2 regions of the Pseudoclavibacter chungangensis genome follow, and region 2 is predicted to be linked to the other one. Evidence: riboswitches for the same ligand, from Rfam matches in the RefSeq annotation. Region 2 holds a riboswitch; the other holds the start of a gene.
What was found. Region 2 has a riboswitch for FMN ahead of HNR16_RS14205 (riboflavin synthase). Riboswitches for the same ligand answer to the same signal wherever they lie in the genome.

Region 1 (26,859 bases), 470 kb from region 2:
ACCCCGGCGCACGAACCGGCGACCGTTGACGTCACGGTGCGCACCGTCACCGCTGCCGGGGCAGCGGGCCCCGAGTACGTTTACCCCGCCGCGTACACCTTCGTCGCCGGCGACCCGACCGAGACGCCAGGACCGACCGCCTCGGTGTTGCCGTCGGGATCGGGCTCGCCAGCTCCGACCGATGAACACGCGCAGACGCCCGGTGGCCTCGCGTCGACCGGCGGCGGGGAGATCGGGACGTGGGTCCTCCCAGCGATCGTCGTGCTCGTTCTGGGCGGTGTCGCACTGCTGGCTGTCCGAGCGCGGCGCACTCAGCGCGACGGCTGACGCCGAACAGCGGCCGATGCGCGGGGCGGTGACGATCTCGTCACCGCCCCTCCGTGCGCTCCGCGGACCCCGGCGCGGGCGTGGCAGGATCGAGGTGGCGCACGCGTGCCCGTGTGTGATCGCGATCGGCGTCGGCCGAGGAAGGACCACCATGCTCAGCTACGACCGCGCCGAGCGCGACATCCCGATCGAGCGCGTCCGCGCATCGCTCGCGGGTGCGTCCCCGACGCCCTACTGGCTCGACGACCCGCGGCGCCCGGCGGCACTGCCCGCGCTCGCGGCCGACGTCACGACCGACCTCGCCGTCGTCGGCGGGGGCTACACGGGCCTCTGGACGGCGCTCATGGCGAAGGAACGCGACCCCGGTCGTCGGGTCGTGCTGCTCGAGGGCAATCGCATCGCGTGGGCTGCGTCCGGCCGTAACGGCGGGTTCTGCGAGACGAGCCTCACCCACGGCGAGTCGAACGGTCGCACCCGCTTGCCCGACGAGGTCGATCTGCTCGACGAGCTCGGCGCACGGAACGTGCGCGAGATGGTCGAGACGATCGCGCGCTACGGCATGGACTGCGAGTGGGACCCCGTGGGCGTGCTCACCGTCGCGACCGAGCCGCACCAGATCGACTGGCTGCGCGAGGAGGCCGCCGAGACGCCCGGCACGACGTTCCTCGACGGGCCCGCGGTGCGCGCCGAGGTCGATTCGCCGCTCTACCTCGAGGGCCTGCGCGACCCGGGCGACGGCGCGATGGTGAGCCCGGCCCACCTCGCCTGGGAGCTGCGCCGTGTCTGCCTCGAGCTCGGCGTCGAGATCTTCGAGCACACGCCCGTCCGCAAGCTGCACGCCGACGAGCACGTGATCCGCCTCGAGACCGACGGCGGCACCGTCCACGCGACGGACGTCGCGCTCGGCACGAACGTGTTCCCCGCGCTCCTGCCCGCCGCACGGCTCTACACGATCCCCGTCTACGACTACGCGCTCATGACCGAGCCCCTGAGCGACGAACAGCTCGCCTCGATCGGCTGGGCCGGACGCTACGGCATCTCCGACCTCAACAACCGCTTCCACTACTCGCGCCTCACGCGCGACCACGAGGGGCGCACCCGCATCCTCTACGGCGGCTACGACCCCGTGTACCACTTCGGCGGTCGCATCAAGCGCTCCTACGACCAGCGGCCCGAGACGTTCGAGAAACTCGCGGCGCACTTCGCCGCGACCTATCCGCAGCTCGACGGCCTACGCTTCTCGCACGCGTGGGGCGGCGCGATCGACACGTGCAGCCGCTTCTTCTCGTTCTTCGCGACCGCGCACCGCGGCCGCGTCACGCACGCCGCGGGCTTCACGGGACTCGGCGTCGGCGCGACGCGCTTCGCCGCGAACGTCATGCTCGATCTGCTGAGCGGCGAGGAGACCGAGCGGACGAGGCTCGAGCTCGTGCGCACGAAGCCGATCCCCTTCCCGCCCGAGCCGTTCGCGTCCATCGGCGCGGGCATCTCCCTCGCCGAGATGGCGCGCGCCGACCGCAACGAGGGCCGACGAGGACTGTGGCTCAAGACGATGGACGCCGTCGGGCTGGGGTTCGACTCGTGAGCGGCGCACTCGGACCGAACCGTGCGATCGACGCGCTCGGCCCCGTCTTCGAGGCCGACGCGCACGAGGCCGTCGAGGGGTGGCAGCTCGTGGCCGGCGACCCGACGACCGCGACACGCGAACTCGCCGCGCAGGGCGGCGTCGAGGTGGGCATCTGGGAGCTCACGGCGGGCGTCGCCGCCGACGTCGAGATCGACGAGGTCTTCGTCGTGCTCTCGGGCGCCGGGACGGTCGAGTTCCCCGACGACCCCGACCTCGGACCGCTCCACGTGCGCGCGGGCACCGTCGCACGTCTCGCGGCGGGAACGCGCACGCGCTGGACCGTCGAGGGCGAGCCGCTGCGGAAGGTCTACATCGCCCTTCCCGAGGCGGACCGGCCGACCGGCGACTGACGTGACGGCGCCCGGAACGCGCGGCCGGGCGCCGTGCCGCCGGAACCGGGACGGTGATCGCCCGATGCGCACGACGCCGAGGCTCAGTCCGTGGCCGGCCCCCCCGGTGCGACCGCGGTGATCGTGAAGCTGAGGGGGAGGAGCCCCCGGTCGGCGGACGGCAGCTCGTACGTGCCGTCGCCGCGCTCCACGAGGTTCGCGAGCGGTCTCCACGGCAGCGTCGTCCCCTCGTGCATGCCCGTGATCCTGAGCCCTGCGCCGAGGAGCGCCGTCACGATCTCGCCGAGCGAGTGCGGCCACTCGAACGTGCGTGAGTTCGCGATCGGCGTCTCGTCGCCCGTGTACGTCTCGGTCTCGTCCCACGAATCGGGCGTGCCGTCCGGGATCGTTCGGTAGCGGACGACGTACTGCCCGTCGTCGCGTTCGTCGTCGAGCGCGAGCACCTGCGGGTGCGCGTCGCGGATGAAGAACACGCCACCCGGCCGCAGCAGCCCGGCGATGCCCGCCGCCCACGCCTCGAGGTCACGGAACCACGTGATCGTGCCGATCGACGTGTAGACGACGTCGACGCGCCTCGCGACCGCGTCCGCCGCGCGCGTCACGTCGCTCTCGACGAACGAGCCGGCCGTGCCGGTCGCGGCGAACAGTCGCCGCGCGACGTCGAGCGCGGCGGGCGAGAAGTCGACCCCCGTGACGTCGGCGCCGAGTCGCGCGAGCGAGAGCGTGTCGGTGCCGATGTGGTACTGGAGGTGCACGAGGTCCAGCCCGTCCAACGGCCGTGCGGCGCCGGGATCACGGCCGACCGCGCGTGCGAGCGGCGCGCGGTCGTCGCACACGACACCCGAGAGGAACCCCGGATCCGCGACGAAGCGCTCGATCCCGTAGGCCGCAGAGCGCTCGTGGACGCCCGTGCGCTCCTCCCAGTTCGCGAGGTTCGCGGCCGCCGCGACCGCATCGTCGGCGGGCTCGCCCTCGGACACGACCGGCGTCATGGCATCAGCGTCCGTCGATGTCGGGCACGTCGAGCGCGGCACCCGCGACGGGCCGCAGCAGCACCTCGTCGAGCGGCTTGCGCGAGCGGCGCGACGGCGCGAGCTCGTCGAACTCGCGCACGGCCTCGGGAACGTCATCGGCGTGGCTCCACCGACCGACGGCGATCACGGCTCGCGGCTCGAGCGTCGCGGGCAACTCGAACGAGGACACGATGCGATCGGCCGCGAAGCCCGCCATCTGCCGCGTCGCGAGACCGAGCGCCGAGGCCTGCACGGTGAGGTGCGCGACCGACTGGCCGAGGTCGTAGAGCCCCCACGGCAGCGCCTTGCCGTCGCGCTCCGTCTCGACGACCGCCACGACGAGCGCGCTCGCCCGGCCGGCCCACGTGCGGTTGCCGGGCGCGAGTGCCTCGACGACCGCGTCGAAGTCGGCGGAGCCGCGGCGCGCGAACACGAACTTCCAGGGCTGCGAGTTGCTGTGCGAGGGCGACCAGCGCGCGGCCTCGAGCAGGACCGCGACATCGGCGTCGGACAGCTCGAACGCCGCGTCGTAGCCGCGCGGGCTCCAGCGTTCGGCGAGGATCGGCGTGACGTCGAACTCGGTCTCGGTCGGTGCGGCGGTGGTCATCGTCGGGGTCCTCCGTGGGGATCGGCTGAGCGCCGGTGGGCGCCGTTCTGGGACAATTCTCGCCGTGACTCGAGCCACCACCAATTCGGCGACGTCGTCCGGCGACACACGTTCCGCCGCGCGACGGCGGCGTCTCCTACCCGCGGCGATGCTCGTCGCCCTCTCGACTCTGCTCGCGGCGTGCGCATCGGGCGGCGACGGGATCGGCACGCCCCCGCCCGTCCCCACGCGCGAGGCGAGCTTCGACACGACCGCGATCGAGGAGGCCATGACCGCGACGCTCGATGCGGGTGCGCCGGCCGTGCTCGTCGAGGTCCGCGACGGTGACGAGGTGTGGCGCTCCGCACGCGGGACGAGCGCGGTCGTCGGCGGCGCCGTGGCCGATCCGCTCGCGGCCGTCCGCGTCGCGAGCGTCACGAAGTCGATGATGGGTGTGCTCCTCATGCAGCTCGTGGAGGACGGTGATCTCGACCTCGACACACGCATCGAACGGTACCTGCCGGGTGTCGTCGATCCGGCGCAGCCCGTGACGGTGCGGCAGCTCGCGAACCACACCTCGGGCATGCCCGACTACATCGACACGTTCCCGCTCGACGACCCGACCGCCGTGTCCGCCATGCTCACGGCCGAGTACACGCCCCAGGAGCTCATCGAACGCGTCGCCGACGTCCCCTGGCTGAGCGATCCCGGGACCGAGTTCCACTACTCGAACACGAACTACCTCGTCCTCACACTGCTGATCGAGGAGCTCACGGGCGAGTCGCTGCCCGATGTGCTCGCGGAACGCGTGGCCGGGCCCGGCGCGCTCGAATCCACGAGCCTGCCGCTCGACACGAGCATGCCCGAGGGGGCCGCGCACGGGTACTTCACGACGAACGGCATCTACGTCGACGTCACGGAGCAGTCGGGATCCCTCTGGTGGGGCGCGGGCGGGGTCGTCTCGACCGTGGGTGACATCAATACGTTCTACCGCGGGCTCTTCCAGGGTACCTACCTGCCCGACGAGGCGGTGTCGGAACTCATCGACCTCGGCCCCGAGGGGTACGGGCTCGGGATCCAGGGGCACGTCGATCCGTGTCCCGCGCCCGAGCCGACCGCGACTCCCGTCGAGACGACGTCGGATCCCGTGGCGCCGACGGACGAGGCGACGGCCGACGGTGGAGCGACCGGCGACGCGGCCGGAAGTCCGTCCCCGAGTGCGTCGAGCACGCCGCTCGGGGTGCCCGGCATGACCTACGGGCATCTCGGGTCCGGGCTCGGATACCGGATCCTCTCGTTCTCCTCGCCGGACGGCGAGCGCCAGGTGACCGTCTCGTGGACGGCCTCGCCACCCGACTACGGCGACGACCCGCGGCTCGCGCCCGCGTGGGCGGTCGTCGATGCCGCGCTGACCGCGACCTGCCACACCGGGACACCCTGACCTGGGTGCACCCGCCGAGGGGTCGCGCGAAACCGAGTTCTCAATTATTCTGGAATTATGGAATTCCAGGAATCCGGTGGTGGCGCGTCACCCGACGCCCCCGACGACCGTCGCGAGAGCGCGTCGGAGGATGCGGTCGAGGCGCGCGTCGCGCGCATCGAGGAACGGCTCGACACCCTCGTGAACGCCCTGCTCGACAAGCCGATCGACGCGGTCGAACCACCCGCCGCACCCACCGCGCGGGCGGCCGAGCGAGGGGCGCGTTCGTCGGGCGAGGGCGACGATCCCTTCTGGGCGCTCACGGGGCTCCGAGAGCGGTCCCAGGGCACGGGCGCCGTGCTCTACACGGGGACCGTCGACTCGGGCGCAGGGCGCATCGAGTACCAGTGGTCGCGCCCCACTGAGGAGATCCTCTCGCGCGACTGGGACCGCGCGGCGGGCCGGCTCGCGGCGCTCGGTCACCCGGTGCGACTCGAGATGCTCCGACTTCTGCTCGCCGGCGAACGCACAGTGGCCGAGATCGTCGACGAGCTCGATCTCGGGTCCTCGGGCGTCGCGTACCACCACCTCCAACAGCTCGAGGCCGCGGGCTGGGTGCACACCACGACGCGCGGCCGACGCGACATCCCACCGAGCCGTGTCGTCGCGCTGCTCACCGCGATCCTGTCGACCGAGGAAGGCTGACCGTGCACACCACCCCCGACCCCACGTCCGCACCCGTTCCCCCGAACGCGTCCCCACCGTCGAGCGGTCCACCCCGCCCTCGAGCGATCGCGATCGTCACGGCCGCCGTCGCCGCGGGAGTCGTCGCCGTCGCGGGACTCCTCGCGATCCCCGCTCCCCGCGGCCTGGCGGAGCCCACGGGCGACGCCGCACTGATCGATGCACTCGCCCCCGCCCTCGCAGGCCACCACGTCGTGGCGGCCGTCCTCGTCGACGGTGCCGGGACGCGGCACGCGGGCTTCGGGGCCGACGAGTCGCACGAGTTCGAGATCGGCTCGGTCACGAAGACGGTCACGGCCTCGCTCCTCGCCGACGCGGTCGAGCGCGGTGAGGTGACCCTCGACACGACCGTCGCCGACCTCGTCGGGGAACGCGCGAGCGGGAGCCCCGCCGCCGACGTGACCCTCCGCGAGCTCGCGTCCCACACATCGGGCCTGCCCCGGCTCGATGCCACGACCACTGCGGCGTCGATCGTGCCCGGCATCCTGCGGCACGATCCGTACAGCCTGGCTCCCGACGAGGTCGTCGACGCGGCACTCGCCGAGCAATTGACCACGCGGGGGACCGTCGCGTACTCGAACCTCGGCAGTGCGCTGCTCGGGCAGCTCCTCGCCGAGCGCGCGGGCGTGCCGTTCGAGAAGCTCGCGGCCGAGCGCTTCGTCGCGCCCCTCGGGCTCGGGGCCACGAGATTCCCGACCACGCCCGCCGAGCTCGGCCCGGGAGCACCGACCGGCGCGAACGAGGCGCGGCAGTCGGCGGGAGCGTGGACGATGCGCGGCTACGCACCCGCCGGCTGCGCCCGGTCGACGACCGCGGATCTCGCGATCGTGCTGCGGGCCGCGATGTCTGGTGAACTGCCGGGCCAGGAGCCGTTCGAGGCGGTCGCGCCCGTCGGTGAGGGGACGGAGGTCGGTCTCGCGTGGTTCCGGACGAGCCTCGACGACGGGCGGAACGTCGTGTGGCACAACGGGATGACGGGCGGCTTCGCGTCGTTCGTCGGCTACGTCGAGGGCGAGGAGCGCGGCATCGCGATCCTCACCGACACCGCGGCGTCGGTCGACGAGGTCGCATTCGGGATCCTCGAGGGGAGCGTGCCCGCATGATCGCCGTGCTCATCGGTATCGGTGTCGTCTACCTGGCCATGCTCGGGTGGGCGTGCTGGGTCCTCGTCCGCCGCGATCTCGACGGCATCCGCCTCGTCGGCCGCGTCGCCGAGGTCGTCGCGCTCGTGCTCGTGGGCGGGCTGCTCGGCCTGTGGGGACTCGTGCCCGCCTGGCTCGCCTGGCTCGTCGTCGTGCTCGCCGCGCTCGCGGTCGCGATCGGCGTGCTCCGGCGCCTCGGTGTGCTCCCACCGAGTGGCAGGCCCGCCGTGCGTGAACGGCCCGACGGCCGGGCGCGGCCCGTGTGGCCCTCGATCGTGAGCACGGTCGTGGGCGTGTTCATCGCGCTCGCGGTGGGCGCGCTGACGGTCGTCGCGGGAGCCTGACGCGGCGCGCGACAGCGCGCGACGGCGCGGCGGGGGAGCGGTTCGCGACGGATCTGAAGTCGGATGAGCGGCTCGGGTCAGAAGATCATCGGCCGGTCGTCGTCGATCGAGGTCTCCATGTCGAGCTCGACGACGACCGGGACGTGATCGCTCGGCGCATCGCCAGCGCGTTCGTCGCGCTCGATGGTCGCGTCGACGACGAGATCGGCGAACGACGAGGAGCCGAGCACGAAGTCGATGCGCATGCCCTCGTTCTTCGGGAATCGACCGGCCTTGTAGTCCCAGTACGTGTACCCCTCGACGCCGCGATCGCGCACGACGTCCGTGAGTCCGTCGTCGAGGAACGCCTGGAACGCGGCACGCTCCGGCGCCGAGACGTGCGTGTGGCCCTCGAACACGGACATGTCCCACACGTCGATGTCGAGCGGCGCGATGTTGAAGTCACCCATGAGCGCGAGCGGCTGATCGGGATTCGCGCGACGCCACGCATCCGTGTCGGCACGGAGCGCATCGAGCCAGCGCAGCTTGTAGTCGTAGTGCGGATGCCCGAGCTCGCGACCGTTCGGGACGTAGAGCGACCAGAGCCGGACGCCCTCGACCGAGACCGCGAGAGCGCGGGCCTCGAGCGGAAGCTCACCCGACTCGGGCGGCGTGTTCGCGTAGCCGGGCATACCGTCGAAGCCGACCTGCACCTCCTCGATCGGCAGGCGGCTCGCGAACGCGACGCCGTTCCACTGGTTGGTGCCGACGACCTCGAGCTCGTACCCCGCCTCCTCGAACGCCTCGCGAGGGAACTGCGCGGGGGTGCACTTCGTCTCCTGCATCGCGAGCACGTCGATGTCCCGACGCTCGAGGAAGTCGACGATGCGGCCGAACCGGGCTCGGACGGAGTTCACGTTCCAGGTGGCGATACGCATGTGCTCACGCTATCGCCCGGCCGGGAGCGCACGGGCGTGGCGTGCGCGGGGGAACGACGAGGGCGGCACCCCGGAGGGTGCCGCCCTGTCATGCACTCGGCGTGAGCCGAGCGGGTACCGCTACTTGCGGGCCGCCCGTGCGCGCACCAGGACGATCGCCGCGCCAGCGATGAGCGCTGCTGCCGCCGCGAGGAACGGCACGGCGTCGAACGTCCCGCCGGTCTGCGCGAGGCTCGGGGGAACCGGTGTCGAGCTGGTCGGCGTGGTGGGCACCGTGGTCGGCGGCACCGTCGTGGACGGGGTCGTCGGCGGCGTGGTCGCCTCGGCCGACGCCTCGGCGGCCCACACGTCCTCGTCCTCGACCGGGATGCCCGTGACGGCGCCCGCGGCCGTGACGTGTGCCGTGTCGGCGTGCGTCTCCGACGCGGCGAGCGTCAGCGTGCCGGTGCAGAGGAACGAAGCGCCGGGTGCGAGCAGCACGTCCGTGATCTTCACGACACCGGAGGCGTCCGCATCGAACGTGCGCCCGTCGACCGTGCACTGCACGTTCGTGAGGGCGGGGCCGTCGGTCGTGAGGTCGCTCACGACGATGCTGCCGAGCGTCTCGATCCCGATGTTCGTGACCGTCGCCGCGACGGTCGTCTCGGCGCCGGGCTCGACGGTGAGGGCACCCGTGTCGTAGTCACCCTCGGGCTGGTTCACGGGCTCGTACTCGGGGCCCGCCGTGATCTGGGGCACGCCGTCGACGAACTGCACGCCCTCCCACTCACCGGAGTACTTCTCGATGTCGATCGCGGGGCCGGGAACGCCCGAGCCGTAGCCGCCGGCGCCGAATGCCTGCACGACCTTCGTGTACGTCTCGGTCTCGGTGCCGTCGAGGATGACCTCGATCGCGTTGTCGTACGCCGGCTTGATGCCGACGGTCGTGGTGCCGTCGACGACCGGTCGACCGGCCTCGTCCGTGACGAGGTTCGAGTAGTAGACGACGCGGATCTGCGGGTCGACGAGCGACGCGGGCTTCGTCACCGTGAAGGTGAAGGTGCCGTCGTCGTTGCACGTCGTGGTGAGCGAGGCGCTGTCCGGGACGGGCTGGCCCCAACGGCCGGTCGCGATGTCGCGGCCCTCGAGGTGCGGCTCGAGCCCGGGGATGACCTTGCCGTCACGGCAGACCTGCAGGCTCGTGTCGAGCGTGTCCTTGACGACCGCCTGCGTCCAGCCCGTGTTCGAGAGCTGGGCGACCCACGTGATGTGCGGGCCGTTCGCGTTGATGAGTGACCCGTCGGCGTTCTGGCCGGTCGACTCGTACTCGGAGTCGTACCACCAGCCGTTCTTGCCGAGCCAGTCGGGGCCGGGGGTGGGGACGTCGCCCGTGACCGTCACCTGGGTGCCGAACAGGTCCACCGTCTGGGTGGGCGTGTTCACGTCCACCTTCTCGGTGTTGAACGTCGAACGGAAGTTCGCCGAACCCGTGACGTCACGGTGGGCCTCGACGTAGGGGAGGAGCGTGATCGTCAGCACGCCGGCGGCGCGATCGATCGAGACGTCGGCGACGGGCGTGCTGTCGCTCTCCGAGACGGTCATCGTGAAGTCCGCGATCGAGGCCCAGTCCAGCCCCTCGGGGAGCTCGAGGGTCATCGTGTCGCCGGCCTTCGAGCCGTTCGGCACGGTCCAGTCGAAGGTGACCTCGACGTACTCCCAGTGCGCGTACTGCTGCTTGTCGGTCTTCACGTTCGAGATGCCGGAATCACCGCTGTTCGGGATCTCGGCGGCACTCGCCGCGGTCGACACGCCGAACAGGCCGGTGAGCGCGATGAGCACGCCCACGACCAGTGCGAGCGTGGCTCGGATCTGTCGGATCACAGTTCCCCCTGAACCATCCGCCTCTGTGCAGTCGATCCGGCTCGGGTGCCGGATCTCGTACATCCCGCACGAGGCCGGGCACGCATGTGCCCAGCTCATTATGAGCGACACTCGGGAGCGAGGTCGATGGGGAGTGGGATGGGGAGTTCCGTTCGACGATCGGTCAGTCCCCTCGGTCGTGATGGGCCCGCGTTTCTGCGTGTGCGCCGCGCCCGATTCCGGAGAGGCATTGTCGCAAACTGGTTTGTGACGCAAACTGGATTCATGGCGACACACGACTTCACACGCGAAACGGGGAGCGGCGGTACCCACGGCCCCGCGGGCGACGGTGACGTGCCGCTCGACCCGAGTGACATGGCCAGGCTCATGCGCACGCAGGCCGACCGGACCAGGCGCCCCGACATCCGGGTGCTGCGGTGGCTGTTCGTCCTCACCGGCGTGGGGTGGTTCGTCGGGTTCGGGCTCCTGTGGTCGAGTGAGCGCGGCGGCAACCCGCTCTTCCGATTGCCGAGCGACGCGGCCGACATCGCCTACGCCGTGGTCGTCGCGCTGAGCTCGCTCGCGGCGTGCCTGCTCGGTGCACTCGTCGGGCGCGGCATGTCGGGCCCCCGAGCCCGGACCGGAGCGATCTACGGGTTCGCGTGGCCCATCGCGATGGCGGGGGCCGTTCTCTTCGGTATCGGCCTCGTTCGCGCAGGTATGCCCGCCCCCGTCGCGGAACTCTACTTCCCCGGCGCGTGCTGTCTCGTCGCCGGCGTCCTGAGTATCTGCGGGAGCGCGATCTGGCCCTCGCGGGAACGCCTCGCGCTCGGTGGACTGCTCATCGCCACGACGATCGTCGCGACGCTCCTCGGCACGCCACACCACGCGCTCGTCTACGCGGTCGTCGCAGGCGGGGCCTTCGTCGTCGCGGGCATCCGAACGGGCGCACGGGCGGGCGGCGCCGACGACGCCCGATCCGCTCCCGACCCGGGAGCCGCGCGTGGATGAGCTCGATCCGCTCATCCACGTGCCCTCCCGACTGCGCATCATGACGACACTCGACGAACTGCTCGACGACGGCGACCGCCTCACGTTCCCCCGGCTGCGCGAGCTGCTCGGCATGACCGCCGGAAACCTCACGACACATCTCGGCCGACTCGAGCAGGCCGGGTACGTCGTGATCGAGAAGGGATTCAGCGGACGCAAGCCCGTCACGCGCATCGGTCTGACCCTCGCGGGCCGACTCGCGTTCCACACCTATCGCGAGGCCCTGCTGAAACTCATCGGGGGTGCGTCGTGACCACCGTCCTGTCCGTCGGTGACGTCGTCAAGCGGTTCGGCGAGGTGACCGCACTCGATCACGTCTCGCTCGGCATCGGCGCGGGCGAGAGCGTCGGCGTCCTCGGGCCGAACGGCGCGGGCAAATCGACACTGCTCGGCCTGGCGCTCGGGCTCCGGGCCCCGACATCGGGCCGTGTGCGGCTGCTGGGCGGGGACCCGCGGGATCCGGAGCGTCGACAACAGGTCGGCTCGACACCGCAACGCTCCTCGCTGCCCGAACCGCTCCGCGTCGGCGAGGTGCTCCACTACGTCGCCGCCCACTACCGGAACCCGGTGCCGGCGGCGCAGCTCGCCGAGGAGTTCGGCCTCGGCGACCTGCTCCGTCGCCAGTGCGGCTCGCTCTCGGGCGGGCAGCAGCGACGCGTCGGCATCGCGCTCGCGTTCATCGGGGCGCCACGCATCGTCGTCCTCGACGAGCCGACGGTCGGACTCGACCTCGAGGGACGCGCCGCGCTGTGGGAGGTGCTGCGCCGCAAGCACCGCGAGGGCTGCACGATCATCGTGACGAGCCACCATCTCGACGAGATCGAGGCGCTCGCGAAGCGCGTCGTCGTGATCGACCGCGGCCGCGTTCTCGCGGACGATCCGCTCGCCGACGTCCTGCGACGGGTGGACGTGCAGCACGTCTCGGTGCGCGACGCCGACCCGGCCGCGCTGCGAGCGATCGATCCATCGGCCGACGTCGCGGTCGATCCCGAGACGCGCACGGTGAACGTCGTGACGCGCGACGCCGACCGGTTCGTCCGCGGACTCGTCGGAACCGGCACGCCGTTCCGTGATCTGACGGTTCGTGGCGCGACGCTCGAGGAGGCGTTCGTCGCGATCACGAGGGGCCCGTGAGCCGAATCCGCGCCCCCGCGCCCCCACCCCGATCGACCCGCACCGAATCAGGAGGACTCATGACGACGATCGTCGGCGGCACCCGCCTCGCCCTCGTGCACGCGAAGTACGCACTGCTCGAACAGTCCCGCGTCCCCATCGCCATCATCAGCTCGCTCGCGTTCCCGGTACTCATCTTCTGCTTCTTCGTGCTGCCGGTCGAGGCCGTGCGGGAGAATCCCGCCGCCGCCACGGCGACCATGTTCGCGATGATCGTGTTCGCGTTCATGTCGAACGGACTCTTCTCGTTCGGGCTCGATCTCGCTCAACAGCGCGAACTGCCCTGGGTCCCCTACCTGCGCACGCTGCCGGGGCCGCCCGCGAGCCGTCTCGCCGGCCTCGTGCTCTCGACCCTCGTGACCGCATCGCTCGCGATGGTGCTCGTCCTGACGATCGGGCTGCTGTTCACCGCGGCGCGCCCGGAGCCGCTCGCCGTCGTCGTCGCCGGACTCGCGGTGATCGTCTCGTCGGTGCCGTCCGCGCTCCTCGGACTCATCATCGGCACGGCTTGCAGCGCGAAGGCGGCCATTGCGGTGACACAGCTCGTGATGTTCACGACGGCGTTCGCGTCGGGCCTCTTCATGCCGCCCGAGGTCTTCCCCGCGTGGCTCGAGCTCGGGAGCCGCATCCTGCCCGTGCGTGCTGCGCGGGACCTCACGATCTCGATCGCGCTCGGCGAGGCGATCCCCGTCTGGGCGATCCCCGTTCTGCTCGCGTGGACCATCGCACTCGGGGTGATCGGCATCCGCCTCTACCGCCGCGACGAGGGGCGTCGTTTCCGCTGACACCGGCCCCGCGAGGGGGAGCGGGTGCCGACCGGGCGGATCGTGCAGTCGACCCGCCCGACCGGTTTCGCTCTCTTTCACGCAGCCCCCCGGCTGGGAGAGCACCGACGCCCGGCATCGAGAACGGCTCGTTCTCACGGCGAACGCGGGCCCCGGTGGCGACGACGCCGCCACCGGCAGTGTCGAGCGACACCGTCCGTCTCGAACCATAGCCGTTCGTCGGGGCAATGTCGACGATGACTCGCTGGCCCCCACGGGCACCCGTCCGACCGGTGCGTCACGCGTAGGATCGGTGCCGTGACTGACGACCGATCCGCGCTCATCCAGCTCATCCGCGACGAGGCCGTGTTCCACGGCGACTTCACCCTCACGAGCGGGGCGAAGGCGAGCTACTACATCGATCTGCGCAAGCTCAGCCTCGACCACCGCGCGGCACCGCTCATCGGTCGCATCCTGCTCGACCTCGTCGACGAGTTCGGCGACATCGACGCGGTCGGCGGGCTCACGATGGGTGCCGATCCGCTCGCGAACGCCGTCCTCCACCAGGGCGTCGCGCAGGGGCGTGAGATCGACGCGTTCGTCGTGCGCAAGGAGCCCAAGGACCACGGTCGGGGCCGCCAGGTCGAAGGCCCCGATCTGTCCGGGAAGCGCGTCGTCGTCCTCGAGGACACCTCGACGACCGGCGGATCGCCGCTCACCGCCATCGAGGCGCTCGAGAAGGTCGGCGCCGAGGTCGTCGGTGTCGCCGTCATCGTCGACCGCGCGACCGACGCGAAGAAGCGCATCGAGGACGCCGGGTACCTGTACCGGTACGCGATCGGCCTCGAGGACCTCGGGCTCGCGCCGTCGGCGGCCTGATGGGCGCGGGATCACCCGGCGACGAGCGGCCCGCCCCCTCCCGTCGTCGGTCGCTCGACGTGGAACGCCCGCGGCGCCCACGTCGCGCGGTGCTCCTCGTGTCGCTGCTCGCCGGGGCGCTCCTCATCGGCGGGGTCGTGTTCGGCGTGATCGTGCGCCCGTTCTCGACGGGGGCCGACCCCGACGCGACCCCGGCCGCGCCCGGAGCGCCCGTCGATCCCGCGGGCACGGCCGGGACGATACTCGCGGCACAGCTCCAGCCGGGGCAGTGCTTCGCGAGCTTCGAGTCGGCGTGGCAGCCGAGCTTCGAGCTCGCCGATTGCGCGGCGCCGCACGCCGCGCAACTCACGGCCGTCATCGCCGCCGATCAGGCGCTCGGCGCCGACGCGTATCCCGGACAGGACACGCTCCGCGCCGAAGCGATGCGCGCCTGCCAGGCGCCGAGCGCCATCGCGACTGACGTCGCCGCGTCGATCGACGACCTCGTCCTCGATGCGTCCTACCCGCTCACCGAGACCGAGTGGAACGCGGGCGATCGCTCCTACCGCTGCTTCGCGTCGCGATCGATGGGAGAACCGCTCACCTCGAGCCTCGCCGTCGGCTGACGAGGGGCCGACCGCGGCGTGGCGCACATGCGCGCGCCGCTACGATTCCCGCATGACCCACGTGAGCGAGTCCATCGACATCGGCGTTCCGGCTGAGACCATCTACGCCCTGTTCGACGACACGCAGGCCCTTCCGAGCCTCGTGTCCTTCGTCAAGTCCGTCGAGCCGGCCGGCGACAACCTGACCCACTGGGTCGTCGAGGTCGCCGGCGTCAAGCGCGAGTTCGACGCGAAGCGCGTCGTCGCCGAGGCGCCCGTGCGCTCTCGCTGGGAGTCCGCGACCCCCGGCGTCGACTTCTCCATCGAGGCGCGCACGGATGCGACCGGTCCGACGTCGACGCGCTTCTCGCTCGACGCCGAGTTCGACGCGGGCCGCGCCGAGCGTCTCGGCCTCGCGAAGGCCGTCGCGGGCAAGCTCGTGTCCTCCGAACTCAAGAAGGTCAAGCAGCAGCTCGAGGCGTCGCACGGCGCCTGACCCACGACTCCACCCGCCACGGCCGGCGCCCACGGGCGTCGGCCGTCGGCGTTCACGGGCGACGCGACGTTGCGGTCCGTGACGTCGCGGCGGACCCCGCACGGTGCCGTGTGGGACGAATGGGGTTAGGGTGTGCAAAGAGTTCAAGTGCTCCAGGGTCGGTGTAAGTCCGAACCGGCGGTAGAGTCCGCGAGCCTCGGCCCTCGGGCCCTGGTTGATCCGGTGTGATTCCGGAACCGACGGTGAAAGTCCGGATGGGAGGAGTGCTCGGTCGTCGGCGATCCGCCGACCGCTCGTGGTCGACCCTGCACGGTCGACGACGGTTCCTCCCGCGCTGCGCTGTGCGCGGTACCGGAGCCGCACGAGAGACCGGAGCCCATGCAGTCATCGCCGTTCAGCGCACGGAACGCGCGGGTGCTCGCACCCGTCGTGCTCGGATTCGTGGTGCTCGTGCTGTGGCAGCTCGCCTCCTGGGCCGGCCTCGTCGCCGAACAGTTCCTGCCCTCGCCGCTGCACCTCGCGGCACGGTTCTGGCGCGAGCTCACCGTCGGGCCGCTCCTGCCGTACGCCGGCACCACGCTGCTCGAGGCCGTCGTCGGATCGCTCATCGCGGTGCTCGTCGCAGTGCCGCTCGGGTACCTCGTCGCCCGCGTCCCCCTCGTCGACACGGCCGCGTCGCCCTACATCGCCGCCTCGCAGGCGATCCCCGCGATCGCCGTCGCGCCCCTGCTCGTGCTGTGGATCGGCTACGGCCTCGCACCGATCGCGATCCTGTGCGCGATCACCGCGTTCTTCCCGATGCTCATCACGACCGTCCTCGGCGTGCGCCAGCTCCCCGACGACGTCCTCGAGGCCGCCCGACTCGACGGCGCGAACACGTGGCAGACCCTCTGGTGGGTCGAGACGCCGCTCGCACTGCCGAGCGTGCTCGCCGGCATCCGTGCGGGCGTCACGCTCTCGATCACGGGGGCCGTCGTCGGTGAGTTCACGATGGGCGGCCAGGGGCTCGGCATGCTCCTCACCCTCCACCGCGACGCGAACGACACCGAGGGGCTCTTCGCGACGCTCCTCATGCTCATCGCGCTCGCCGTCGCACTCTTCACGGCGCTGCGACTCGTCGAGCTCTGGCTCGCGGTGCGCCACCCGAGGACCCCACTGCTCGTTCCAGAACCCGACCCCGACCCCGCTCACGGAGCCGCCTCATGAACACCACCAGTCTCCTCCGCGTCACCGCCGGCATCGGCGCCGCCGCCGCGCTCGTCGCGGGCCTCGCCGCCTGTCAGGGCGACGACGCGGGCGGCGATCTCGAATCGCTCACCGTCGGCCTGACGTACACCCCCAACGTGCAGTTCGCACCGTTCTACGTCGCCGAGAAGCTCGGCTACTTCGAGGAAGCGGGGCTCGACGTCGACCTGCGCCACCACGGCGAGGCCGAGGAACTCTTCGGCGCGCTCGCCTCCGACACCGAGCAGGTCGTCTTCGCGGGCGGCGACGAGATCATGCAGGGCCGCTCGACGGGCATCGACGTGACGTCGATCGGCACGCTCTACAACACCTACCCCGCGGTGCTCATCGTCCCCGAGGACTCCCCGATCCACAGCGCCGCCGACGTCCGCGGCCACACGATCGGCACGCCCGGACCGTACGGGCAGACGTACTTCGCGCTCCTCTCGCTGCTGCAGACGAACGGTCTCACGGTGTCCGACGTCGACATCCAGCACATCGGGTACACCCAGCAGGCCGCGCTCACATCCGGCAAGGTCGACGGCGTGATGGGCTTCGTGAACAACGACGCCGTGCAGTTCGCGGAGGCCGGCTTCCCGGTCCGCACGATCGAGGTCATGCCCGCCGACCACCAGCAGCTCGTCGGCCCCGCGATCGGCGCCACGCAGGCGACCGTGGACACGCGCGGCGAAGCCCTCACGGGGCTCATGACCGCCCTCGCCCGCGCGCTCGAGTACATGCGCTCCGACACGCAGGGCACGATCGACATCGCCGCCGAGTACATCCCGACGCTCGGCACCGACGAGGCGAAGGCGAGCGCGCTCGCGACGCTCGAGGCGACGCTGCCGCTGCTCGAACCGTACCCGGGCGCACCCCAGTTCGAGAACGACGCCGAGGTGTGGAGCGCCATGGCCACGTTCATGGCCGAGCAGCGCCTGCTCGGTGACGTCGCCGTCACGGCGGAGGAGTCGTACACGAACGCGTTCGTGCCGAGCTCGTAGGCGCGGCGGCGGCGATACGCTCGGAGCATGCCCCCCGCCGAACCGCCCGTCGTCGACGCCCGACGGACGGTGCCGCTGTGGCGCGCCGAGGGCCCCGATCTCGTCCTCCACGGCGACAACCTCGAGGCCATGCGCCGCCTGCCCGACGGCGCGTTCCAGCTCATCTACCTCGACCCGCCCTTCAACACGGGCAAGGTGCAGCGGCGCCGCAGCACGTGCGTCGAACGCGTCGACGAGCAGGTTTCGGAGGAGGGCGGGACGGGGGAGGGGACGCCGCCCGACGCCACCGTGGAGGCGGGGGACGCGGCCGCGCGGATCCTCGTCGGGCACGGCCGCGACGAGCTTGCTCGCGACGAGCGAGATCGTCACGGGCGGGATCGTGATGGGCGGGGCACGGCCGAGCCGGGCACCGTCGGGCGGGATGTCCCCGATGCCGATGCCGCTGCGTCGGCCTCGGCTCCCGCCGTCTCGACGCCCGCGACGAGGACCGGCTTCGCGGGTCGCAGCTACGCACACACGCTCGGGCTCGTGAGCGAGTTCAACGACTCGTTCGCCGACTACTGGGGGTTCCTCGAACCGCGGCTCGTCGAGGCGTGGCGGCTGCTCGCCCCGACCGGCACGCTCTACCTGCACCTCGACTACCGCGAATCGCACTACGCGAAGGTCGTGCTCGACGCGCTCGTCGGCCGAGACCGCTTCCTCAACGAGATCGTCTGGGCCTACGACTACGGCGCGAAGACGCGACGGCGGTGGCCGTCGAAGCACGAGACGATCCTCGTGTACGTGAAGGACCCGCAGCGCTACCACTTCGACTCGGCCGCGGTCGACCGGGAGCCGTACATGGCGCCCGGGCTCGTGACGCCCGAGCAGTTCGAGCGCGGGAAGCTCCCGACCGACGTGTGGTGGCACACGATCGTGTCGCCGACGGGTGGCGAGAAGACGGGGTACGCGACGCAGAAACCCGAGGGGATCCTGCGACGCATCGTGCAGGCGTCCTCGCGTGAGGGCGATTGGATCGCCGACTTCTTCGGCGGCTCGGGCACGACCGCGGCCGTCGCGCGCGCGCTCGGCCGTCGCGTCGTGACGGTCGACGATTCCGCCGAGGCGCTCGCGACGATGCGCCGTCGACTCGGGCCAGAGGGCGTCGAGTACCGCAAGCTCCAGCGGGAGGGCACGCGGTTGCTCTCGGCCGCCCCGCGACGGGCCTCGCCCCGTCGGGTGGGCGCGACACGGGCCGCCGAGCGGCCGACCGCCGCGGTGGGCCGTCCGTCGACATCGGTGAGCGACGCGTGAGCGGCGTGGACGGACCGCGCGACGCCGGACGCACGGAACCGGCCGAGGGCGATCCCGGAACGGACACGCCCGACCGGGCGGCACCGGCACCCCTCGGCGGCGTGGGGCCGTGGCCGGGTGGCCCCGAGGCGTGGCCCGACGAGCCGCGCTACGATCCCGAGCTGCTCGTGAACGGCGACACGCGGAACGTCGTCGACCGCTACCGGTACTGGTCCATGGACGCGATCGTCGCCGACCTCGACACGACGCGGCACCCCTTCCACGTCGCGATCGAGAACTGGCAGCACGACATGAACATCGGTTCGATCGTGCGCTCCGCCAACGCGTTCGCCGCCGAGACCGTCCACATCGTCGGACGCCGCCGCTGGAACAAGCGCGGCGCGATGGTCACCGATCGCTACCAGCACGTCGAACACCACGAGGACGTCGCGGCGCTCGTGCGCTTCGCGCGCGACGCGGGGCTGCCGATCATCGCGATCGACAACGTCCCCGGCAGTGTCCCCATCGAGACGACCCGGTTGCCCGAACGCTGCCTGCTGCTGTTCGGCCAGGAGGGGCCCGGCCTCTCGGCGGAGGCGATCGACGCCGCCGAGCAGGTGCTCGAGATCTCGCAGTTCGGGTCGACGCGCTCCATCAACGCCTCGGCCGCGGCGGCCGTCGCCATGCACGTGTGGGTGATGCAGCACGTCTTCCGCTGAGTCGCGCCCCGTCGTCGTCAGCCGCTCGGGTGCGCGGTTCCGGGTCGGCGCCGGCGACGACGAGCGCACGTTCGGCGACCGCGCCGCGTTCGCCGCATTCGTCGCGGCACGTGAACGCGAGCCCGAGCCCGTCGTGTGGGCGTGGGTCACGCGGGACATCGCGCCCGGCCTCCTCGACCGGGGCGTGCGGGTCGCGCGCTGCCACGACCTCGACCTCGTCGGTCGCATCCTCGTCGGCCGCGGCATGCTCGCGCCGGGCGACGAGCCCGAGCCGGTGACGCCCGCGCACGCGAACCCCGCGCCCGGCGGGGCCGCGCTGTTCGACGCCGACGAGGTCGAGCACGGTGAGGCGGACGACCACGACCGTCTCGTCGCCCGGCTCGACCGGCAGCTCGCGGCACTCGACCGTGCCCGCGACGGCGGTGCGCTGCGGGTGCTCGTCCGCGCCGAGTCGGCGGGCGCGCTCTGCGCGGCCGAGATGCGGCACGCGGGCCTCCCGTTCAGCGTCGACCGGCACGAGGAGGTCCTCCTCGACGTCCTCGGCCCGCGCGGCCCCGGCGGTCGGCCCGTGCACCTCGAGGAGGCGGGGGCGCTCGTGCGGGCCGCGCTCGGCGACCCGCGCGCATCCCTTGATTCACCGCGCGAGCTCGTGCGCGCCCTGCGACGCGCGGGGCTCGACGTCGAGACGTCGAGCAAGTGGGAGCTGTGGGGTGTCGATCATCCCGTCGTCGAGCCCCTCATGCGCTACCGGCACCTCTACCGGCTCCTCACCGCGAACGGCTGGGCCTGGCGCGCCGACTGGGTGCACGACGGGCGCTTCCGACCCGAGTACGTCCCGGGCGGCGTCGTCACCGGCCGATGGGCGACGAGCGGCGGCGGCGCGCTCCAACTCCCGCGCGAGATCCGTTCGGCCGCCGTCGCCGACCCGGGCTGGAAGCTCGTCGTCGCCGACGCCGCCCAGCTCGAACCGCGCATCCTCGCCGCCATGTCCGGCGACGTGGGGATGGCGCGCGCGGGTGCGGAGCGCGACATGTATCTCGCGTTCGTCGAGCGCGGCGTCGTACCCGACCGCGACAGCGCGAAGGTCGCACTGCTCGGCGCGATGTACGGCTCGACGACGGGACGGAGCGCGACGCTGCTGCCCTCGCTCGAACGCGCGTTCCCGCGGGCGATGGCGACGGTCGCGCACGCCGCCCGCCAGGGCGAACGCGGCGAGCAGGTCGCCACGTGGCTCGGCCGCACCTCGCCTGACGCCGCCCCCGGCGTGCGCCCGCGCGACCACGGCCGCTTCACCCGCAACTTCATCGTGCAGGGCACCGCCGCCGAATGGGCGCTCGTGTGGCTCGCCGGGCTCCGCTTCGCGCTCGCGCGCCTCACGGGCGCCGCATCACCCGCCGGGGCGCCGCTCGAATCGACGCCGCACCTGTGCTACTTCCTCCACGACGAGGTCGTCGTTCACACGCCCGAACGCCTCGCCGAGCGGGTCTCGGACACGATCAGGCAGGAGGCCGAACGCGCCGGGCGACTCCTGTTCGGCAACACGCCCGTCTCGTTCCCCGTCAGCATCGCGATCGTCGACGACTACGGGGCCGCCAAGGGCTCCTGAACGGCCGGCGCGATACCATGGAGTGTGATCGGAACGAACCTGCTCGGTATCCCCGAGACGCGACTCGCCGCTGAACCCGAGGTCCAGGCCGATCTCGAGGGGGCTGCGGACGACCAGCGGGGACTCGCCGAGATCGCCGCCAGGTACCCTTCGTCGAGCCTGGTCTGGGCCGCGCTCGCGGATGCGGCGCACCGCGAGCGCAACACGATCGGCGCGTACGCCTACGCGCGCGTCGGCTACCACCGCGGGCTCGACGCGCTCCGCAAAGCGGGTTGGCGCGGACAGGGCCCCGTGCCGTGGGCGCACGAGCCGAACCGGGGCGTGCTGCGGTCCTTCTTCGCGCTGCGCCGCGCCGCCGCCGAGATCGGCGAGGACGCCGAGGTCGAACGCCTCACGGCGCTCCTCGACGACGCCGATCCGCGCGCCGCCGCCGAGATCGAGGCGGGGATCCGGGACTAGCCCGGGAAGACCAGCAGGGGACGACGACGGAGCCGGCCCCGGAACACGCGCGTGTGCGTGACGGACCCAACACCAGAGAAGAGGGCGGACATGCCAGGAGTGGCGATCATCGGCGGCCAGTGGGGCGATGAGGGGAAGGGCAAGGCGACCGACCTTCTCGGCGACCGCATCGACTACGTCGTGAAGTTCAACGGCGGCAACAACGCGGGACACACGGTCGTGATCGGCGACGAGAAGTACGCGCTCCACCTCCTGCCGTCGGGCATCCTGAGCCCGGGCGTCGTGCCGGTCATCGGCAACGGCGTCGTCGTCGACCTCGACGTCCTGTTCCAGGAGATCGACGCGCTCGAGAGCCGCGGCATCGACACCTCGCGGCTGCGCGTCTCGGCCAACGCGCACGTCATCACGGGGTACCACACGACGATCGACAAGGTCACCGAGCGGTTCCTCGGCAAGCGCCAGATCGGCACGACGGGCCGCGGGATCGGCCCGACGTACGCCGACAAGATCAACCGCATCGGCATCCGCATCCAGGACCTCTTCGACGAGAACATCCTGCGCCAGAAGATCGAGGCGGCGCTGTTCCAGAAGAACCACCTGCTCGTGAAGGTGTACAACCGGCGGGCGATCACGGTCGACGAGATCTTCGAGCAGCTCATGACGCACGTCGAGCGCCTTCGCCCCATGGTCGCCGACACGCCCCTCGAGCTGCACCGCGCGCTCGCGGACGACAAGAACGTCGTGTTCGAGGCGGGCCAGGCGACGATGCTCGACGTCGACCACGGCACCTACCCGTTCGTGACCTCGTCGTCGGCGACGATCGGTGGCGCCCTCACGGGCTCCGGCCTCGGGCCGCAGGCGATCCACCGCGTGATCGGCATCGTGAAGGCCTACATCACGCGCGTCGGTGCGGGGCCGTTCCCGACCGAGCTGTTCGACGAGTGGGGCGACCTGCTCGCGGAGCGCGGTGGCGAGTACGGCACGACGACGGGGCGTCGCCGGCGCACGGGCTGGTACGACGCGCCGATCGCGCGCTACGCGGCGCGCATCAACGGCGTGACCGACTTCGTCATGACGAAGCTCGACGTGCTGAGCGGAATCGAGCGGATCCCGGTGTGTGTCGCGTACGACGTCGACGGTGTGCGCTTCGACGAGATGCCTATCAACCAGTCGGACTTCCACCACGCGAAGCCGATCTACGAGGAGTTCCCGGGCTGGGAGGAAGACCTTTCGGCCGCGCGCGAGTTCTCGGAGCTGCCGCGCAACGCGCAGGACTACGTGCTCGCGCTGGAGGAGATGTCGGGCGCCCGGATCTCGGCGATCGGCATCGGCCCGAAGCGCGACCAGATCATCCAGCGCCACGACCTGCTGGGCTGACCCGCCCGGACCCGACTCGACCCGACCCGACCCGACCCGACCCGACCGCGCCCCGGTCGGGACACACGGCAATGAATCCAGCCGGGTTGTTGCTACCGGGCCGCGGCCCGGTAGCAACAACCCGGCTGGATCCGGCCGTGGTCAGGTGCCGCAGAACGTCCGGTGCGCGGGCGAGCCGGCGGGGGCGGGTTCGGCCAGGTCCTCGAGTCCGCCGCGCTCCGTGAACGGCGACGTCACCGCGGCGACGAGGCGCGTGACGGCCGTGAGGTCGCCCGACGACGCCTGATCGAGGGCCGACTCGACGACGTGGTTGCGCGGGATGTAGACCGGGTTCGTGCGGCGGATCGTCGCGGCGTCGGGCGCGTTCGCGCGCCACTCGTGCAGCCACGCGTCGAGCGCCCGCTGCGTCGCCGACGGCTCGGGATCCGCGGTGCCACCTGCGGCTGAGGCTCCGGCCGGGCCGTCCCCGAACGCATCGGACGTCCCGTCGTCGTCCTGCGCCCGCGTGAACCGTCCGCGCAGTGCGGACTCGTCGCCCTCGGCAGCCGCCGCGAGGGCGCGGAAGGCGCCTGTGAAATCGACGCGCGCCCCGGCCAGCAGGGCGAGGAATCGCTCGGTGAGATCGTCGACGACGGCGTCCGGCACGCCGCGTGAGAGGCCGAGCTTGGCACGGAACGCGTGTCGTCGTTCATCACGGTATGCGGGTTCGAACCCCGCGACGACCTCCGCCGCGACGGCGCGCCCGGCGGTCTCGTCGTCGCCGAGGAGCGGGGCGAGGGCATCGCCGAGGCGGGCCAGGTTCCAGGCGGCGATCGGCGGCTGCTCGCCGTAGGCGTACCGGCCGTAGCGGTCGATCGAACTGAACCAGACGTTCGGGTCGTAGCCGTCGAGGAACGCGCACGGGCCGTAGTCGATCGTCTCGCCCGAGATCGTCGTGTTGTCGGTGCTCATGACGCCGTGGACGAACCCGAGGGACATCCAGGCGGCGGTGAGGCGCGCGTGCGCGGCGACGATCTCGGTCAGGAGCGAGCGGTAGGGGTCGGCGCTCCCGGCCACGTGCGGGTAGAGCGTAGCGACGGCGTGATCCGCCGTCCGGCGCAGCAACGCGTTGTCGCCCAGTGCGTGCACGTATTCGAACGTGCCGACGCGCAGGTGGCTGCGCGCGACGCGGGCGAGCACGGCGCCGGGCAGTTCGGAGTCGGGCACCGGGGTGTCGCGATGGATCGTGGCGCCCGTGCCGATGACCGCGAGCGCCCTCGTGGTCGGCACCCCGAGCGCGTGCATCGCCTCGCCGAACACGTACTCGCGCAGCATCGGCCCGACGGCCGCGAAGCCGTCGTTGCCGCGCGACATCTCGGTCGGGCCGGTGCCCTTCAGGTGCAGATCGCGCACGGTGCCGTCGCGGTGGGCGAGCTCGCCGAGGAGCAGGGCCCGGCCGTCCCCGAGCCGTGGCCGGAAGGCGCCCCACTGGTGCCCGGCGTAGACCTGCGCGACGGGTGTCGCGCCGGGCGGCACGTCCTGCCCGGTCAGGAACCGGATACCGGCATCCGTGGCGAGCTCGTCGGGATCGAGCGCGAGGTCGTCCGCGAGCGAGCGATTGAGCGCGACGAGCGTCGGCGCGGGCGTCGACCGCCCGCGCGCGGCGATCGCGAGCTCCGGGAGCGCGTCGGCGAAGCGCGAGCCGAGCGTCGCGGGACCGGTCGGTGCGGGCCGGTGCTCGTGCGTGGTCGGCAGGGTCATGCGGGGAGCGTAGTTCCGGGCGGACGCGCACGGCGAGCGGGAGGGCCGATGTGACGACACGCGACGCAATGTGTGCCGCCACCGGGCGCGCCTGACGGGTACCGCCGGCGAACGCCGCCGGCGGGCGAAGAAGCCGGGCACTGCCGCCGCGCACAGTCGCGGGGCGAAGCAGCGGGGTACCGCCGCCGCGCACGGCCACGGGGCGAAGCAACCGGGCGCTGCCGCCGGCCACGGGGCGAGGCGGCCGGGCGCTGGCGCCGCGCACGCCCACGGGGCGAGGCGGCCGGGCGCTGCCGTCGCGCGCATCAGCTGCGCGTGGCGACACCCCGTTCGAACGTCAGGATGAGGCGCGGTGCCGCGAACCCAGCCGGGTTGTTGCTACCGGGCCCGCGGCCCGGTAGCAACAACCCGGCTGGATCGGGTGGGTGGCGGAACGGAACAGCGCGGACCAGGGCGGGGCCGAGCGGACACAGGTTGGGTTGGGCAAGGCAGGGCGAAGCAGGGCCCGGCGGGAGGGGTGGGTGGCGCCGGCCGCTCAGCCCAGGCGTTCGTCGAGGGCCTGGGGGGACAGCACGTGATCGACCGCGAGCGCGCTCGCGCCCAGGATGCCCGCGTCGGTACCCGCGACCGAGGCCACGAGTCGCAGATCATGCGTCGCGAGCGGCAGCGAGCGCTTGTAGACCACCTCGCGGATGCCCGCGAGCAACTGTTCGCCCGCCTCCGCGAGGCCGCCGCCGACGACGATCATCGACGGATTCACCATGCTCACGCACGCCGCGAGCACGGTCCCGACGTCGCGCCCCGCCCGCCGCATCGCACGCGCCGCCGCGCGATCGCCGCCGCGGACGAGCGCGACGATCTCGGCGCTCCCCGTCACCTCGATGCCCTCCTCGGCGAGCGCGGCGGCGATCGCCTCGCTGCCCGCGACCGCCTCGAGACAGCCAGTGTTGCCGCATCGACAGGGCACGGCGGGGGCACCGTCGACCGCGATGTGGCCGATGTCGCCCGCGGACCCCTTGGCGCCGCGCCGCAGCGAGCCGTCGGAGATGATGCCGGCACCGATGCCGGTCGCGACCTTCACGAACAGCAGGTCGTCGATGTCGGGCCAGCTCGATCGGTGCTCGCCGAGCGCCATGAGGTTCACGTCGTTGTCGACGAGGACCGGCACCGCGAAGTGCTCGTGGACGATGCCGGGGACGTCTGCGCCGTCCCAGCCGGGCATGATCGGTGGGTTGATGGGCCGTCCGGCGGAGAACTCGACGGGGCCCGGGATGCCGACGCCGATGCTCACGAGCGACGAGCGCTCGCGGCCGGCCTCGGCCAACAGTTCATCGCCGAGCGCGCAGACGAGGCCGAGAACGTGTGTGGGCCCGAGGTCCATGCGGATCGCGGTCTCGGCGACCGCGAGCACGTTCGACGCGAGGTCGGTGAGTGCGACGCGGGCGTGCGTCGCGCCGAGATCGACGGCGAGCACGACGCGGACCTCGGGCGAGAACGCGAAGGTCGCGGGGGGACGGCCGCCCGTCGACTGGGCCTCGCCCGTCGCCGAGACGAGGCCTGCGGCGAGGAGCAGCTCGACGCGCGCGGCGATCGTCGAGCGTGCCTGGCCCGTCGTCGAGGCGAGCTCTGCGCGCGTTCGCGGCGCGCCGTCACGCAACAGTTGGAACAACTCGCCGACGCCCGTCGCGCGGGCTGCCGGCCGAGTGGGGCGTTCGATCGCCATGCGTGGCCCTCCGTTCCGGGTTCCGTACCGTGTGCTGTGCGGAAACGCTACCCCGTCGTGGCGCTCCGCCGCCCACTTCTGTCAGTGAGGTCGAATAATTGTGCATCAAGTCGCCAACTTTTGCTTGCTTAGCAACAGAAGTCTCGGTAGCGTGCCCCACATGGTCAACGCCGACCCCGCCACACCCCACGTCCCTGCGTCGCAGCCGATCCTCGAGATGCGCGCCATCGTCAAGCAGTTCCCCGGAGCGCGCGCCCTCGACGGCGTCGACCTCGAGGTGCTGCCCGGCGAGGTGCACTGCCTGCTCGGCCAGAACGGTGCGGGCAAGTCCACGCTCATCCGCGTGCTCTCGGGCGCGCACCAGCCCACCGAGGGCGAGCTGTTCCTCGACGGCGAGCGCGTCGAGCTCCCGACGCCGATCGCCGCGATCGCCGCGGGCATCGCGACCATGTACCAGGAACTCGACGTCGTCGACGGGCTGAG
Region 2 (5,081 bases):
ATTGCCACCACGGATACCGACGGGCCGGACCGGTCGGACGCCGGCGAGCGCGAGCGGACCGGCGCGAACGTCGCCTGACGGCGCGGCTCGGCCCGATGGGCCTCGGCTCGGCTCCCGGTCGTGCGGTCCGCTGCGGCGCGGAGCACGAACCCGCCGGTCCCGGCGACGACACCCACGAACGACGACGCCGGGCCACACGTCTCGTGGGGTCCGGCGTCGTGCGTGCTCAGCTGTCGCGTCGCGTGACGAGCGGCATGGTGCTCGTGTCGAGGAACTCGTTCGTGTCCTGACCTCGAACGAGGTCCTCGGCCTCGCTCGACGTCGTGACGGTCGGGAGCGAGCCGATGAGCGGTCGCTTGCCGGACTCGGGCATGAACATGAGTGCGACGCCCGCGAGTGCCGCGAACAGCATGATGTAGAACGCGGGCATGAACGTGTTGCCGGTCAGCTCGATGAGGCCCTGGCTGAACAGCGGCGTCGTCCCGCCGAAGAGCGATGCGGCGAGGTTGTACGTGATGCCCATGCCCGTGAAGCGCGACGCGGTCGGGAACAGCGCGGGCAGGGCGGATGCGGTGAGCGACACGTAGAACGCGGTCGGGATCGCGACCATGGCGAGCGCGATGAACACGGCCCACTCCTGGCCGATCTGCATGATCGCGAACGCGGGCACGAGCAGGACGAGGCTCGAGACGACGGCGATCGTGTAGACGGGCTTGCGACCGATGCGGTCGGAGAGGCGACCGATGAACGGCAGCAGGAGCGACATCACGATGAGGACGGGGACGGTCGCGATCGCCGCGTCGAGCGTCGAGAGGCCGACCTCCTTCTCGAGGTACGTCGGCATGTAGCTCGTGAGCGCGTACGCGACGGTGAGCTCGGCGGAGACGATCGCGATGCCGATGAGCACGGAGCGCCAGTGGTGGCGGAGCACGCCGAGGATGCCGTGACGTGCGAGCGGGTCGTCGTCGCGTCGGGCGCGGGCCGCGGCGTCCTCGACCTCGTCCTTCGAGTCCGCGTTCGCGGCCTCGCTCGCCTCGAAGCTCGGCGTCTCGGGGATGCGGGCGCGGAACCAGATCGCGACGATGCCGAGGGGGATCGCGAGGAGGAAGGGGATGCGCCAGCCGAAGTCGAGCATCGCGTTGTCGCCCGCGAGCGAGGTCGTGATCCAGGTGGTGATCGCGACGGTCGCGGCACCCGCGGCGAAGCCGAGGTAAGAGCCGACCTGCAGCAGCGACGACCAGAAGCCACGGGCGCGGTCGGGCGAGAACTCGGCGACGTAGGTGGATGCGCCGGCGAACTCGCCGCCCGTGGAGAAGCCCTGCAGCATCTTGAGCAGGTAGAGGGGCACGATGACCCAGAGGCCCATCTGCGCGGCGGTGGGGAGCAGGCCGATGAGCGCGGTCGAGATCGCCATGAGCGCCATCGTGAAGAACAGGACGCGCTGACGACCGAGCCGGTCGCCGAGCGGACCCAGCACGAGCCCGCCGATCGGGCGCACGAGGAACGAGACCGCGAAGCCGAAGAGCGTGACGAGCAGGCCCATGCGCTCGTCCATGCCCTCGGTGAAGACGGTCGTCATGGTGACGGCGAGGTAGCCATAGATCCCGAAGTCGTACCACTCCATGAAGTTGCCGACGACGGTGCCGCCGATGGCCTTCCGGATGCTCTTCGGGTTGACGACGATGACGTCGTCGACCTCGAGGCGTCGCTGTCGCCCGGGTCGACCGGCGTCGTCGGCGGTTCGCTGGATGGGCTCGTCGGTCATGGGAACTCCTCGCGCTCGCTTCCGATCCGGCCAGGATCGCGTCCGGCGGGGCGCGAGTGGCTCGACCGCGCGGGTGAGCGGCCCGACGACGGACTCACAAGTATGCCGAGCGTCTCGAGGGATGCAAGCCCGAAGATCGCGGGGCAGCCGCGTCAGTCACGTCGATCGACTGTCACCGGCTCGATTGGATCCGCGCGCACGACGTGGCTCCCTCCGATCGTCGTGATCGACGCGACGCGGTAGCCCGCGGTCTCCAGCACGGCGAGGTAGTCGGCGAGAGCGAGAGGGGGCGGCTCCGTCGCGGCGTCGCCCACACCCGGGTCGGGGCCCCTTTCGGTGCCGAACACGGCGCGCAGGTCCGGCCGCTCGGTCGTCTCGCACCATCAGCGGGCCCACGGGCTCTCGAAGCTGCGGGGACCCGACAGCGGCACCTGTCCCAGTCGTGGAGGCATGCCGCTGCGACGGGGGCTCCGTCGGGGCGACCAGGGTGTTCAGCGCGTGTCGTGTCGAACCGTGGGTCCGGGCGTGTCGGAATAGTCGACCGACATGTCGAAGTGACCGCGTCGGGTGCCGTCATCGGCGCCGTGAGCGTGTCGGCGACGGCGAGCTGCATGCCGACCGAGCGCGCGCAGCAATTCCTCCCGACCGTGAAGGGTGCTGCGGCGGGGATTTCCCGCCGGAGGGGCTACCGGGCGTGGGAGCCCGTGCCCGCGGTCACTGACCCGGGACATCCGCGCGGGGCCCCGGTTCCTCGTCACAGGGGGACCGCCGCGACGAGGCGCTTCGTGTACTCGGCGCGGGGGTGGAAGTGCACCTGCTCGCTCGTCCCGGCCTCCCGCACGCACCCCCGATCGAGCAGGCGGCACCGTGGGTGATGCTGCGGAGGACCGCGAGATCGTGGGTGATGAGCAGGTAGCTCACGCCGAGCCGTTCCTGCGTCTCGACGAGGAGGTCGAGGATCTGCGCCTGCACGGCACGTCGAGCGCCGAGACCGGTCCGTCGAGCACGATGAGCGAGGGTTCGACGGCGAGGGCGAGGGTTCGACGGCGAGGGCGAGGGCAGGGCACGGCACGGGCGGGCTCGACGCGCTGACGCCGACCACCTGGGAGCTCGGCGGGCCGTCGAGCGGCGAAACCGGCCGCCCATCGAGGTCATGCGCGGTCGGTTCGCGTCACGCGACGTCAGGTCGACGAGGTGTGGCGCGTTCGGGTCGGCGGGACGCGAGCCGGGGAACGGCGCAGTGCACCGCGTCGCCGACGCCCCGTGGCGTCGTGTGTGCTCGCGCGTGGGCGAGGCCGGCCCGGTCGTGGGGTGCCGGAGGACGCGCGCGTCGGTTACGCTGACCGCGCTACATGCTCCGGGGTCGGTGCGATTCCGAACCGGCGGTGACAGTCCGCGACCCGCCTACCTGGCGGTCGATCCGGTGGAATTCCGGGACCGACGGTCAAAGTCCGGATGGGAGGCGCATGTGCGGGCACGGGTCGTCCGGCCGTCGTTCGACGACGGTGGCACGAGCTCCGGTCGCGCCCGCCCGAGGGACTCACCCCGGAGTGCCACGGAAACGAGGGCTGACGATGTTCACGGGAATCGTCGAGGAGTTGGGGCGCGTCGAGCGGATCGAGGTGCGTGCCGAGGACGCTCGCATCACGATCGCGGCACCGCTCGCGGTGAGCGATGCGTCGACGGGTGATTCGATCGCGGTCGACGGGGTGTGCCTCACGGTCGTCGATCACGACGCCGAGCGGTTCACCGCCGACGTCATGCGCGAGACGCTGCGCGCCTCGACGCTCGGCGAGCTGCGCCCGGAGGATCAGGTGAACCTCGAGCGCGCGATGCGCGTGGGCGACCGGCTCGGCGGCCACATCGTCCAGGGCCACGTCGACACGACCGCGGAGGTGGTGTCGCTCGTCGTGGCGGAGCGCTGGACCGTCGTGCGCTTCACGCTCGATGCCGAGCACGCGCGCCGCATCGTCACGAAGGGCTCGGTCGCCGTGCAGGGCGTGTCGCTCACGGTGAGCGCGCTCGGCACGGACTGGTTCGAGGTGTCACTCATCCCCGAGACACGGACCGCAACGACGCTCGCCACCCTCACTCCGGGCGACACCGTCAACATCGAGACCGACGTCCTCGCCCGCCACGTCGAGCGACTGCTCGAGACCGCGTCGGTGACACGACCCGGGGACGACTGAGCCTCGCGGTGGCGCTGCAGGCTCGCCGTACCGGCCGCGTGCCCACGGGCGGATTCCACGGCAGCCCAAGGTTGCAGATACAGGTGCAAGCGATCTAGCATGAGGCAAGCCGGACGCGATCGGCCCCGCGCACCACGCAATCCACCGTGTTGACCGGAGTCGGTCACGGCGACAGCGCCGTCCGCGTGTCACATCTTGCACAGCGGACGCGGCGCCTCGCTTCGCGCAGGGAAGGAAGTCGGCAATGGGACTCACGACACTCGGCCACGAGACCGTGATCGCCGACGACACCATTCAAGAGGCGGCCGTCTCCGTCATGGAGGATTTGCGCGACGACGAACCGGACGCGATCACGATCACGGCGGCCGGCACGTCACGCGCTGTTCCTCCGCAGTTGGCGGCTTTCATTCTGCATGTCATCGAACGCGCCGCCTGCGGAGCCACCACGATCGTCCGATCGTTCCCGGACGAACTCACGACGACCGCTGCCGCGGAACTCATCGGCCTGTCTCGACCCACGATCATGAAAATGGTCCAGGAGGGGCGACTGCCCGCGCGCAAGGTCGGCACCCACACCCGGATCCCGACCGTTTCCGTGCTCGAGTTCGCGGAAGCCCGACGCCACGAGAAGCGGGCCGCTTTCGACGCACTTCGTGACGCGTCGGACAACCTGGGCGGGATCTAGATCGGCGCTACGCTCCCGGTGTGGGCGTACAACGAGTACTCGTGGACGCAAACGTCCTGTATTCGAGGACACTGCGCGACTGGATGCTCATGCTTCGTCTGGAGGCCGACGGAATGTACGTCGTCCTCACCACCGAGGACATCCTCACCGAGGTGCTCTATCACTTCCGTCGAAGCCGCCCTCATGCCGACGGCGGCGACATTACCCGGCTCGCCGAGCATCTCCGCGAGAACATGGATGAGATCATCGCCGATTACAGGATCGACGCGAGCTACCCAGGCAAAGATCCTCACGACGGACATGTTCATGCCGCGGCCGTCGATGGGCGGGCGGATTACCTCGTGACGTCCGATGCGGGCCTGCTGGAGATGCCCGGAGACGAACTCCCCTACGAGATCTCCACACCCGACGCTTTTCTCACATTGGCCAACGACTCCGCACC

Region 1: it holds a riboswitch for FMN, as region 2 does, so the genes downstream of both, HNR16_RS18680 (ABC transporter permease) here and HNR16_RS14205 (riboflavin synthase) in region 2, are expected to answer to the same signal.

Annotation. Positions count from the first base shown of each region.
Region 1 covers NZ_JACCFV010000001.1:3,668,160-3,695,018, forward strand. The annotation lists gene HNR16_RS16280 (RCC1 domain-containing protein) at 1-327, shown strand, start outside; gene HNR16_RS16285 (NAD(P)/FAD-dependent oxidoreductase) at 479-1,912, shown strand; gene HNR16_RS18920 (cupin domain-containing protein) at 1,909-2,304, shown strand; gene HNR16_RS16295 (class I SAM-dependent methyltransferase) at 2,388-3,296, opposite strand; gene HNR16_RS16300 (nitroreductase family protein) at 3,301-3,924, opposite strand; gene HNR16_RS16305 (serine hydrolase domain-containing protein) at 3,989-5,344, shown strand; gene HNR16_RS16310 (ArsR/SmtB family transcription factor) at 5,402-6,028, shown strand; gene HNR16_RS16315 (serine hydrolase domain-containing protein) at 6,031-7,170, shown strand; gene HNR16_RS16320 (hypothetical protein) at 7,167-7,553, shown strand; gene HNR16_RS16325 (exodeoxyribonuclease III) at 7,631-8,470, opposite strand; gene HNR16_RS16330 (Ig-like domain-containing protein) at 8,591-10,330, opposite strand; gene HNR16_RS16335 (hypothetical protein) at 10,595-11,320, shown strand; gene HNR16_RS16340 (transcriptional regulator) at 11,313-11,612, shown strand; gene HNR16_RS16345 (ABC transporter ATP-binding protein) at 11,609-12,493, shown strand; gene HNR16_RS16350 (ABC transporter permease) at 12,553-13,317, shown strand; gene pyrE (orotate phosphoribosyltransferase) at 13,615-14,175, shown strand; gene HNR16_RS16360 (septum formation family protein) at 14,235-14,780, shown strand; gene HNR16_RS16365 (SRPBCC family protein) at 14,833-15,255, shown strand; FMN riboswitch at 15,400-15,525, shown strand; gene HNR16_RS18680 (ABC transporter permease) at 15,634-16,461, shown strand; gene HNR16_RS16375 (ABC transporter substrate-binding protein) at 16,458-17,480, shown strand; gene HNR16_RS16380 (DNA-methyltransferase) at 17,508-18,773, shown strand; gene HNR16_RS16385 (TrmH family RNA methyltransferase) at 18,875-19,471, shown strand; partial or broken gene HNR16_RS16390 (bifunctional 3'-5' exonuclease/DNA polymerase) at 19,560-21,077, shown strand; gene HNR16_RS16395 (DUF3151 domain-containing protein) at 21,102-21,536, shown strand; gene HNR16_RS16400 (adenylosuccinate synthase) at 21,627-22,913, shown strand; gene HNR16_RS16405 (protein adenylyltransferase SelO) at 23,055-24,653, opposite strand; gene HNR16_RS16410 (ROK family protein) at 25,189-26,376, opposite strand; gene HNR16_RS16415 (sugar ABC transporter ATP-binding protein) at 26,537-26,859, shown strand, end outside.
Region 2 covers NZ_JACCFV010000001.1:3,210,470-3,215,550, forward strand. The annotation lists gene HNR16_RS14190 (hypothetical protein) at 1-78, shown strand, start outside; gene HNR16_RS14195 (MFS transporter) at 227-1,765, opposite strand; gene HNR16_RS14200 (hypothetical protein) at 2,633-2,857, shown strand; FMN riboswitch at 3,115-3,236, shown strand; gene HNR16_RS14205 (riboflavin synthase) at 3,340-3,954, shown strand; gene HNR16_RS18670 (helix-turn-helix domain-containing protein) at 4,229-4,639, shown strand; gene HNR16_RS14215 (PIN domain-containing protein) at 4,681-5,081, shown strand, end outside.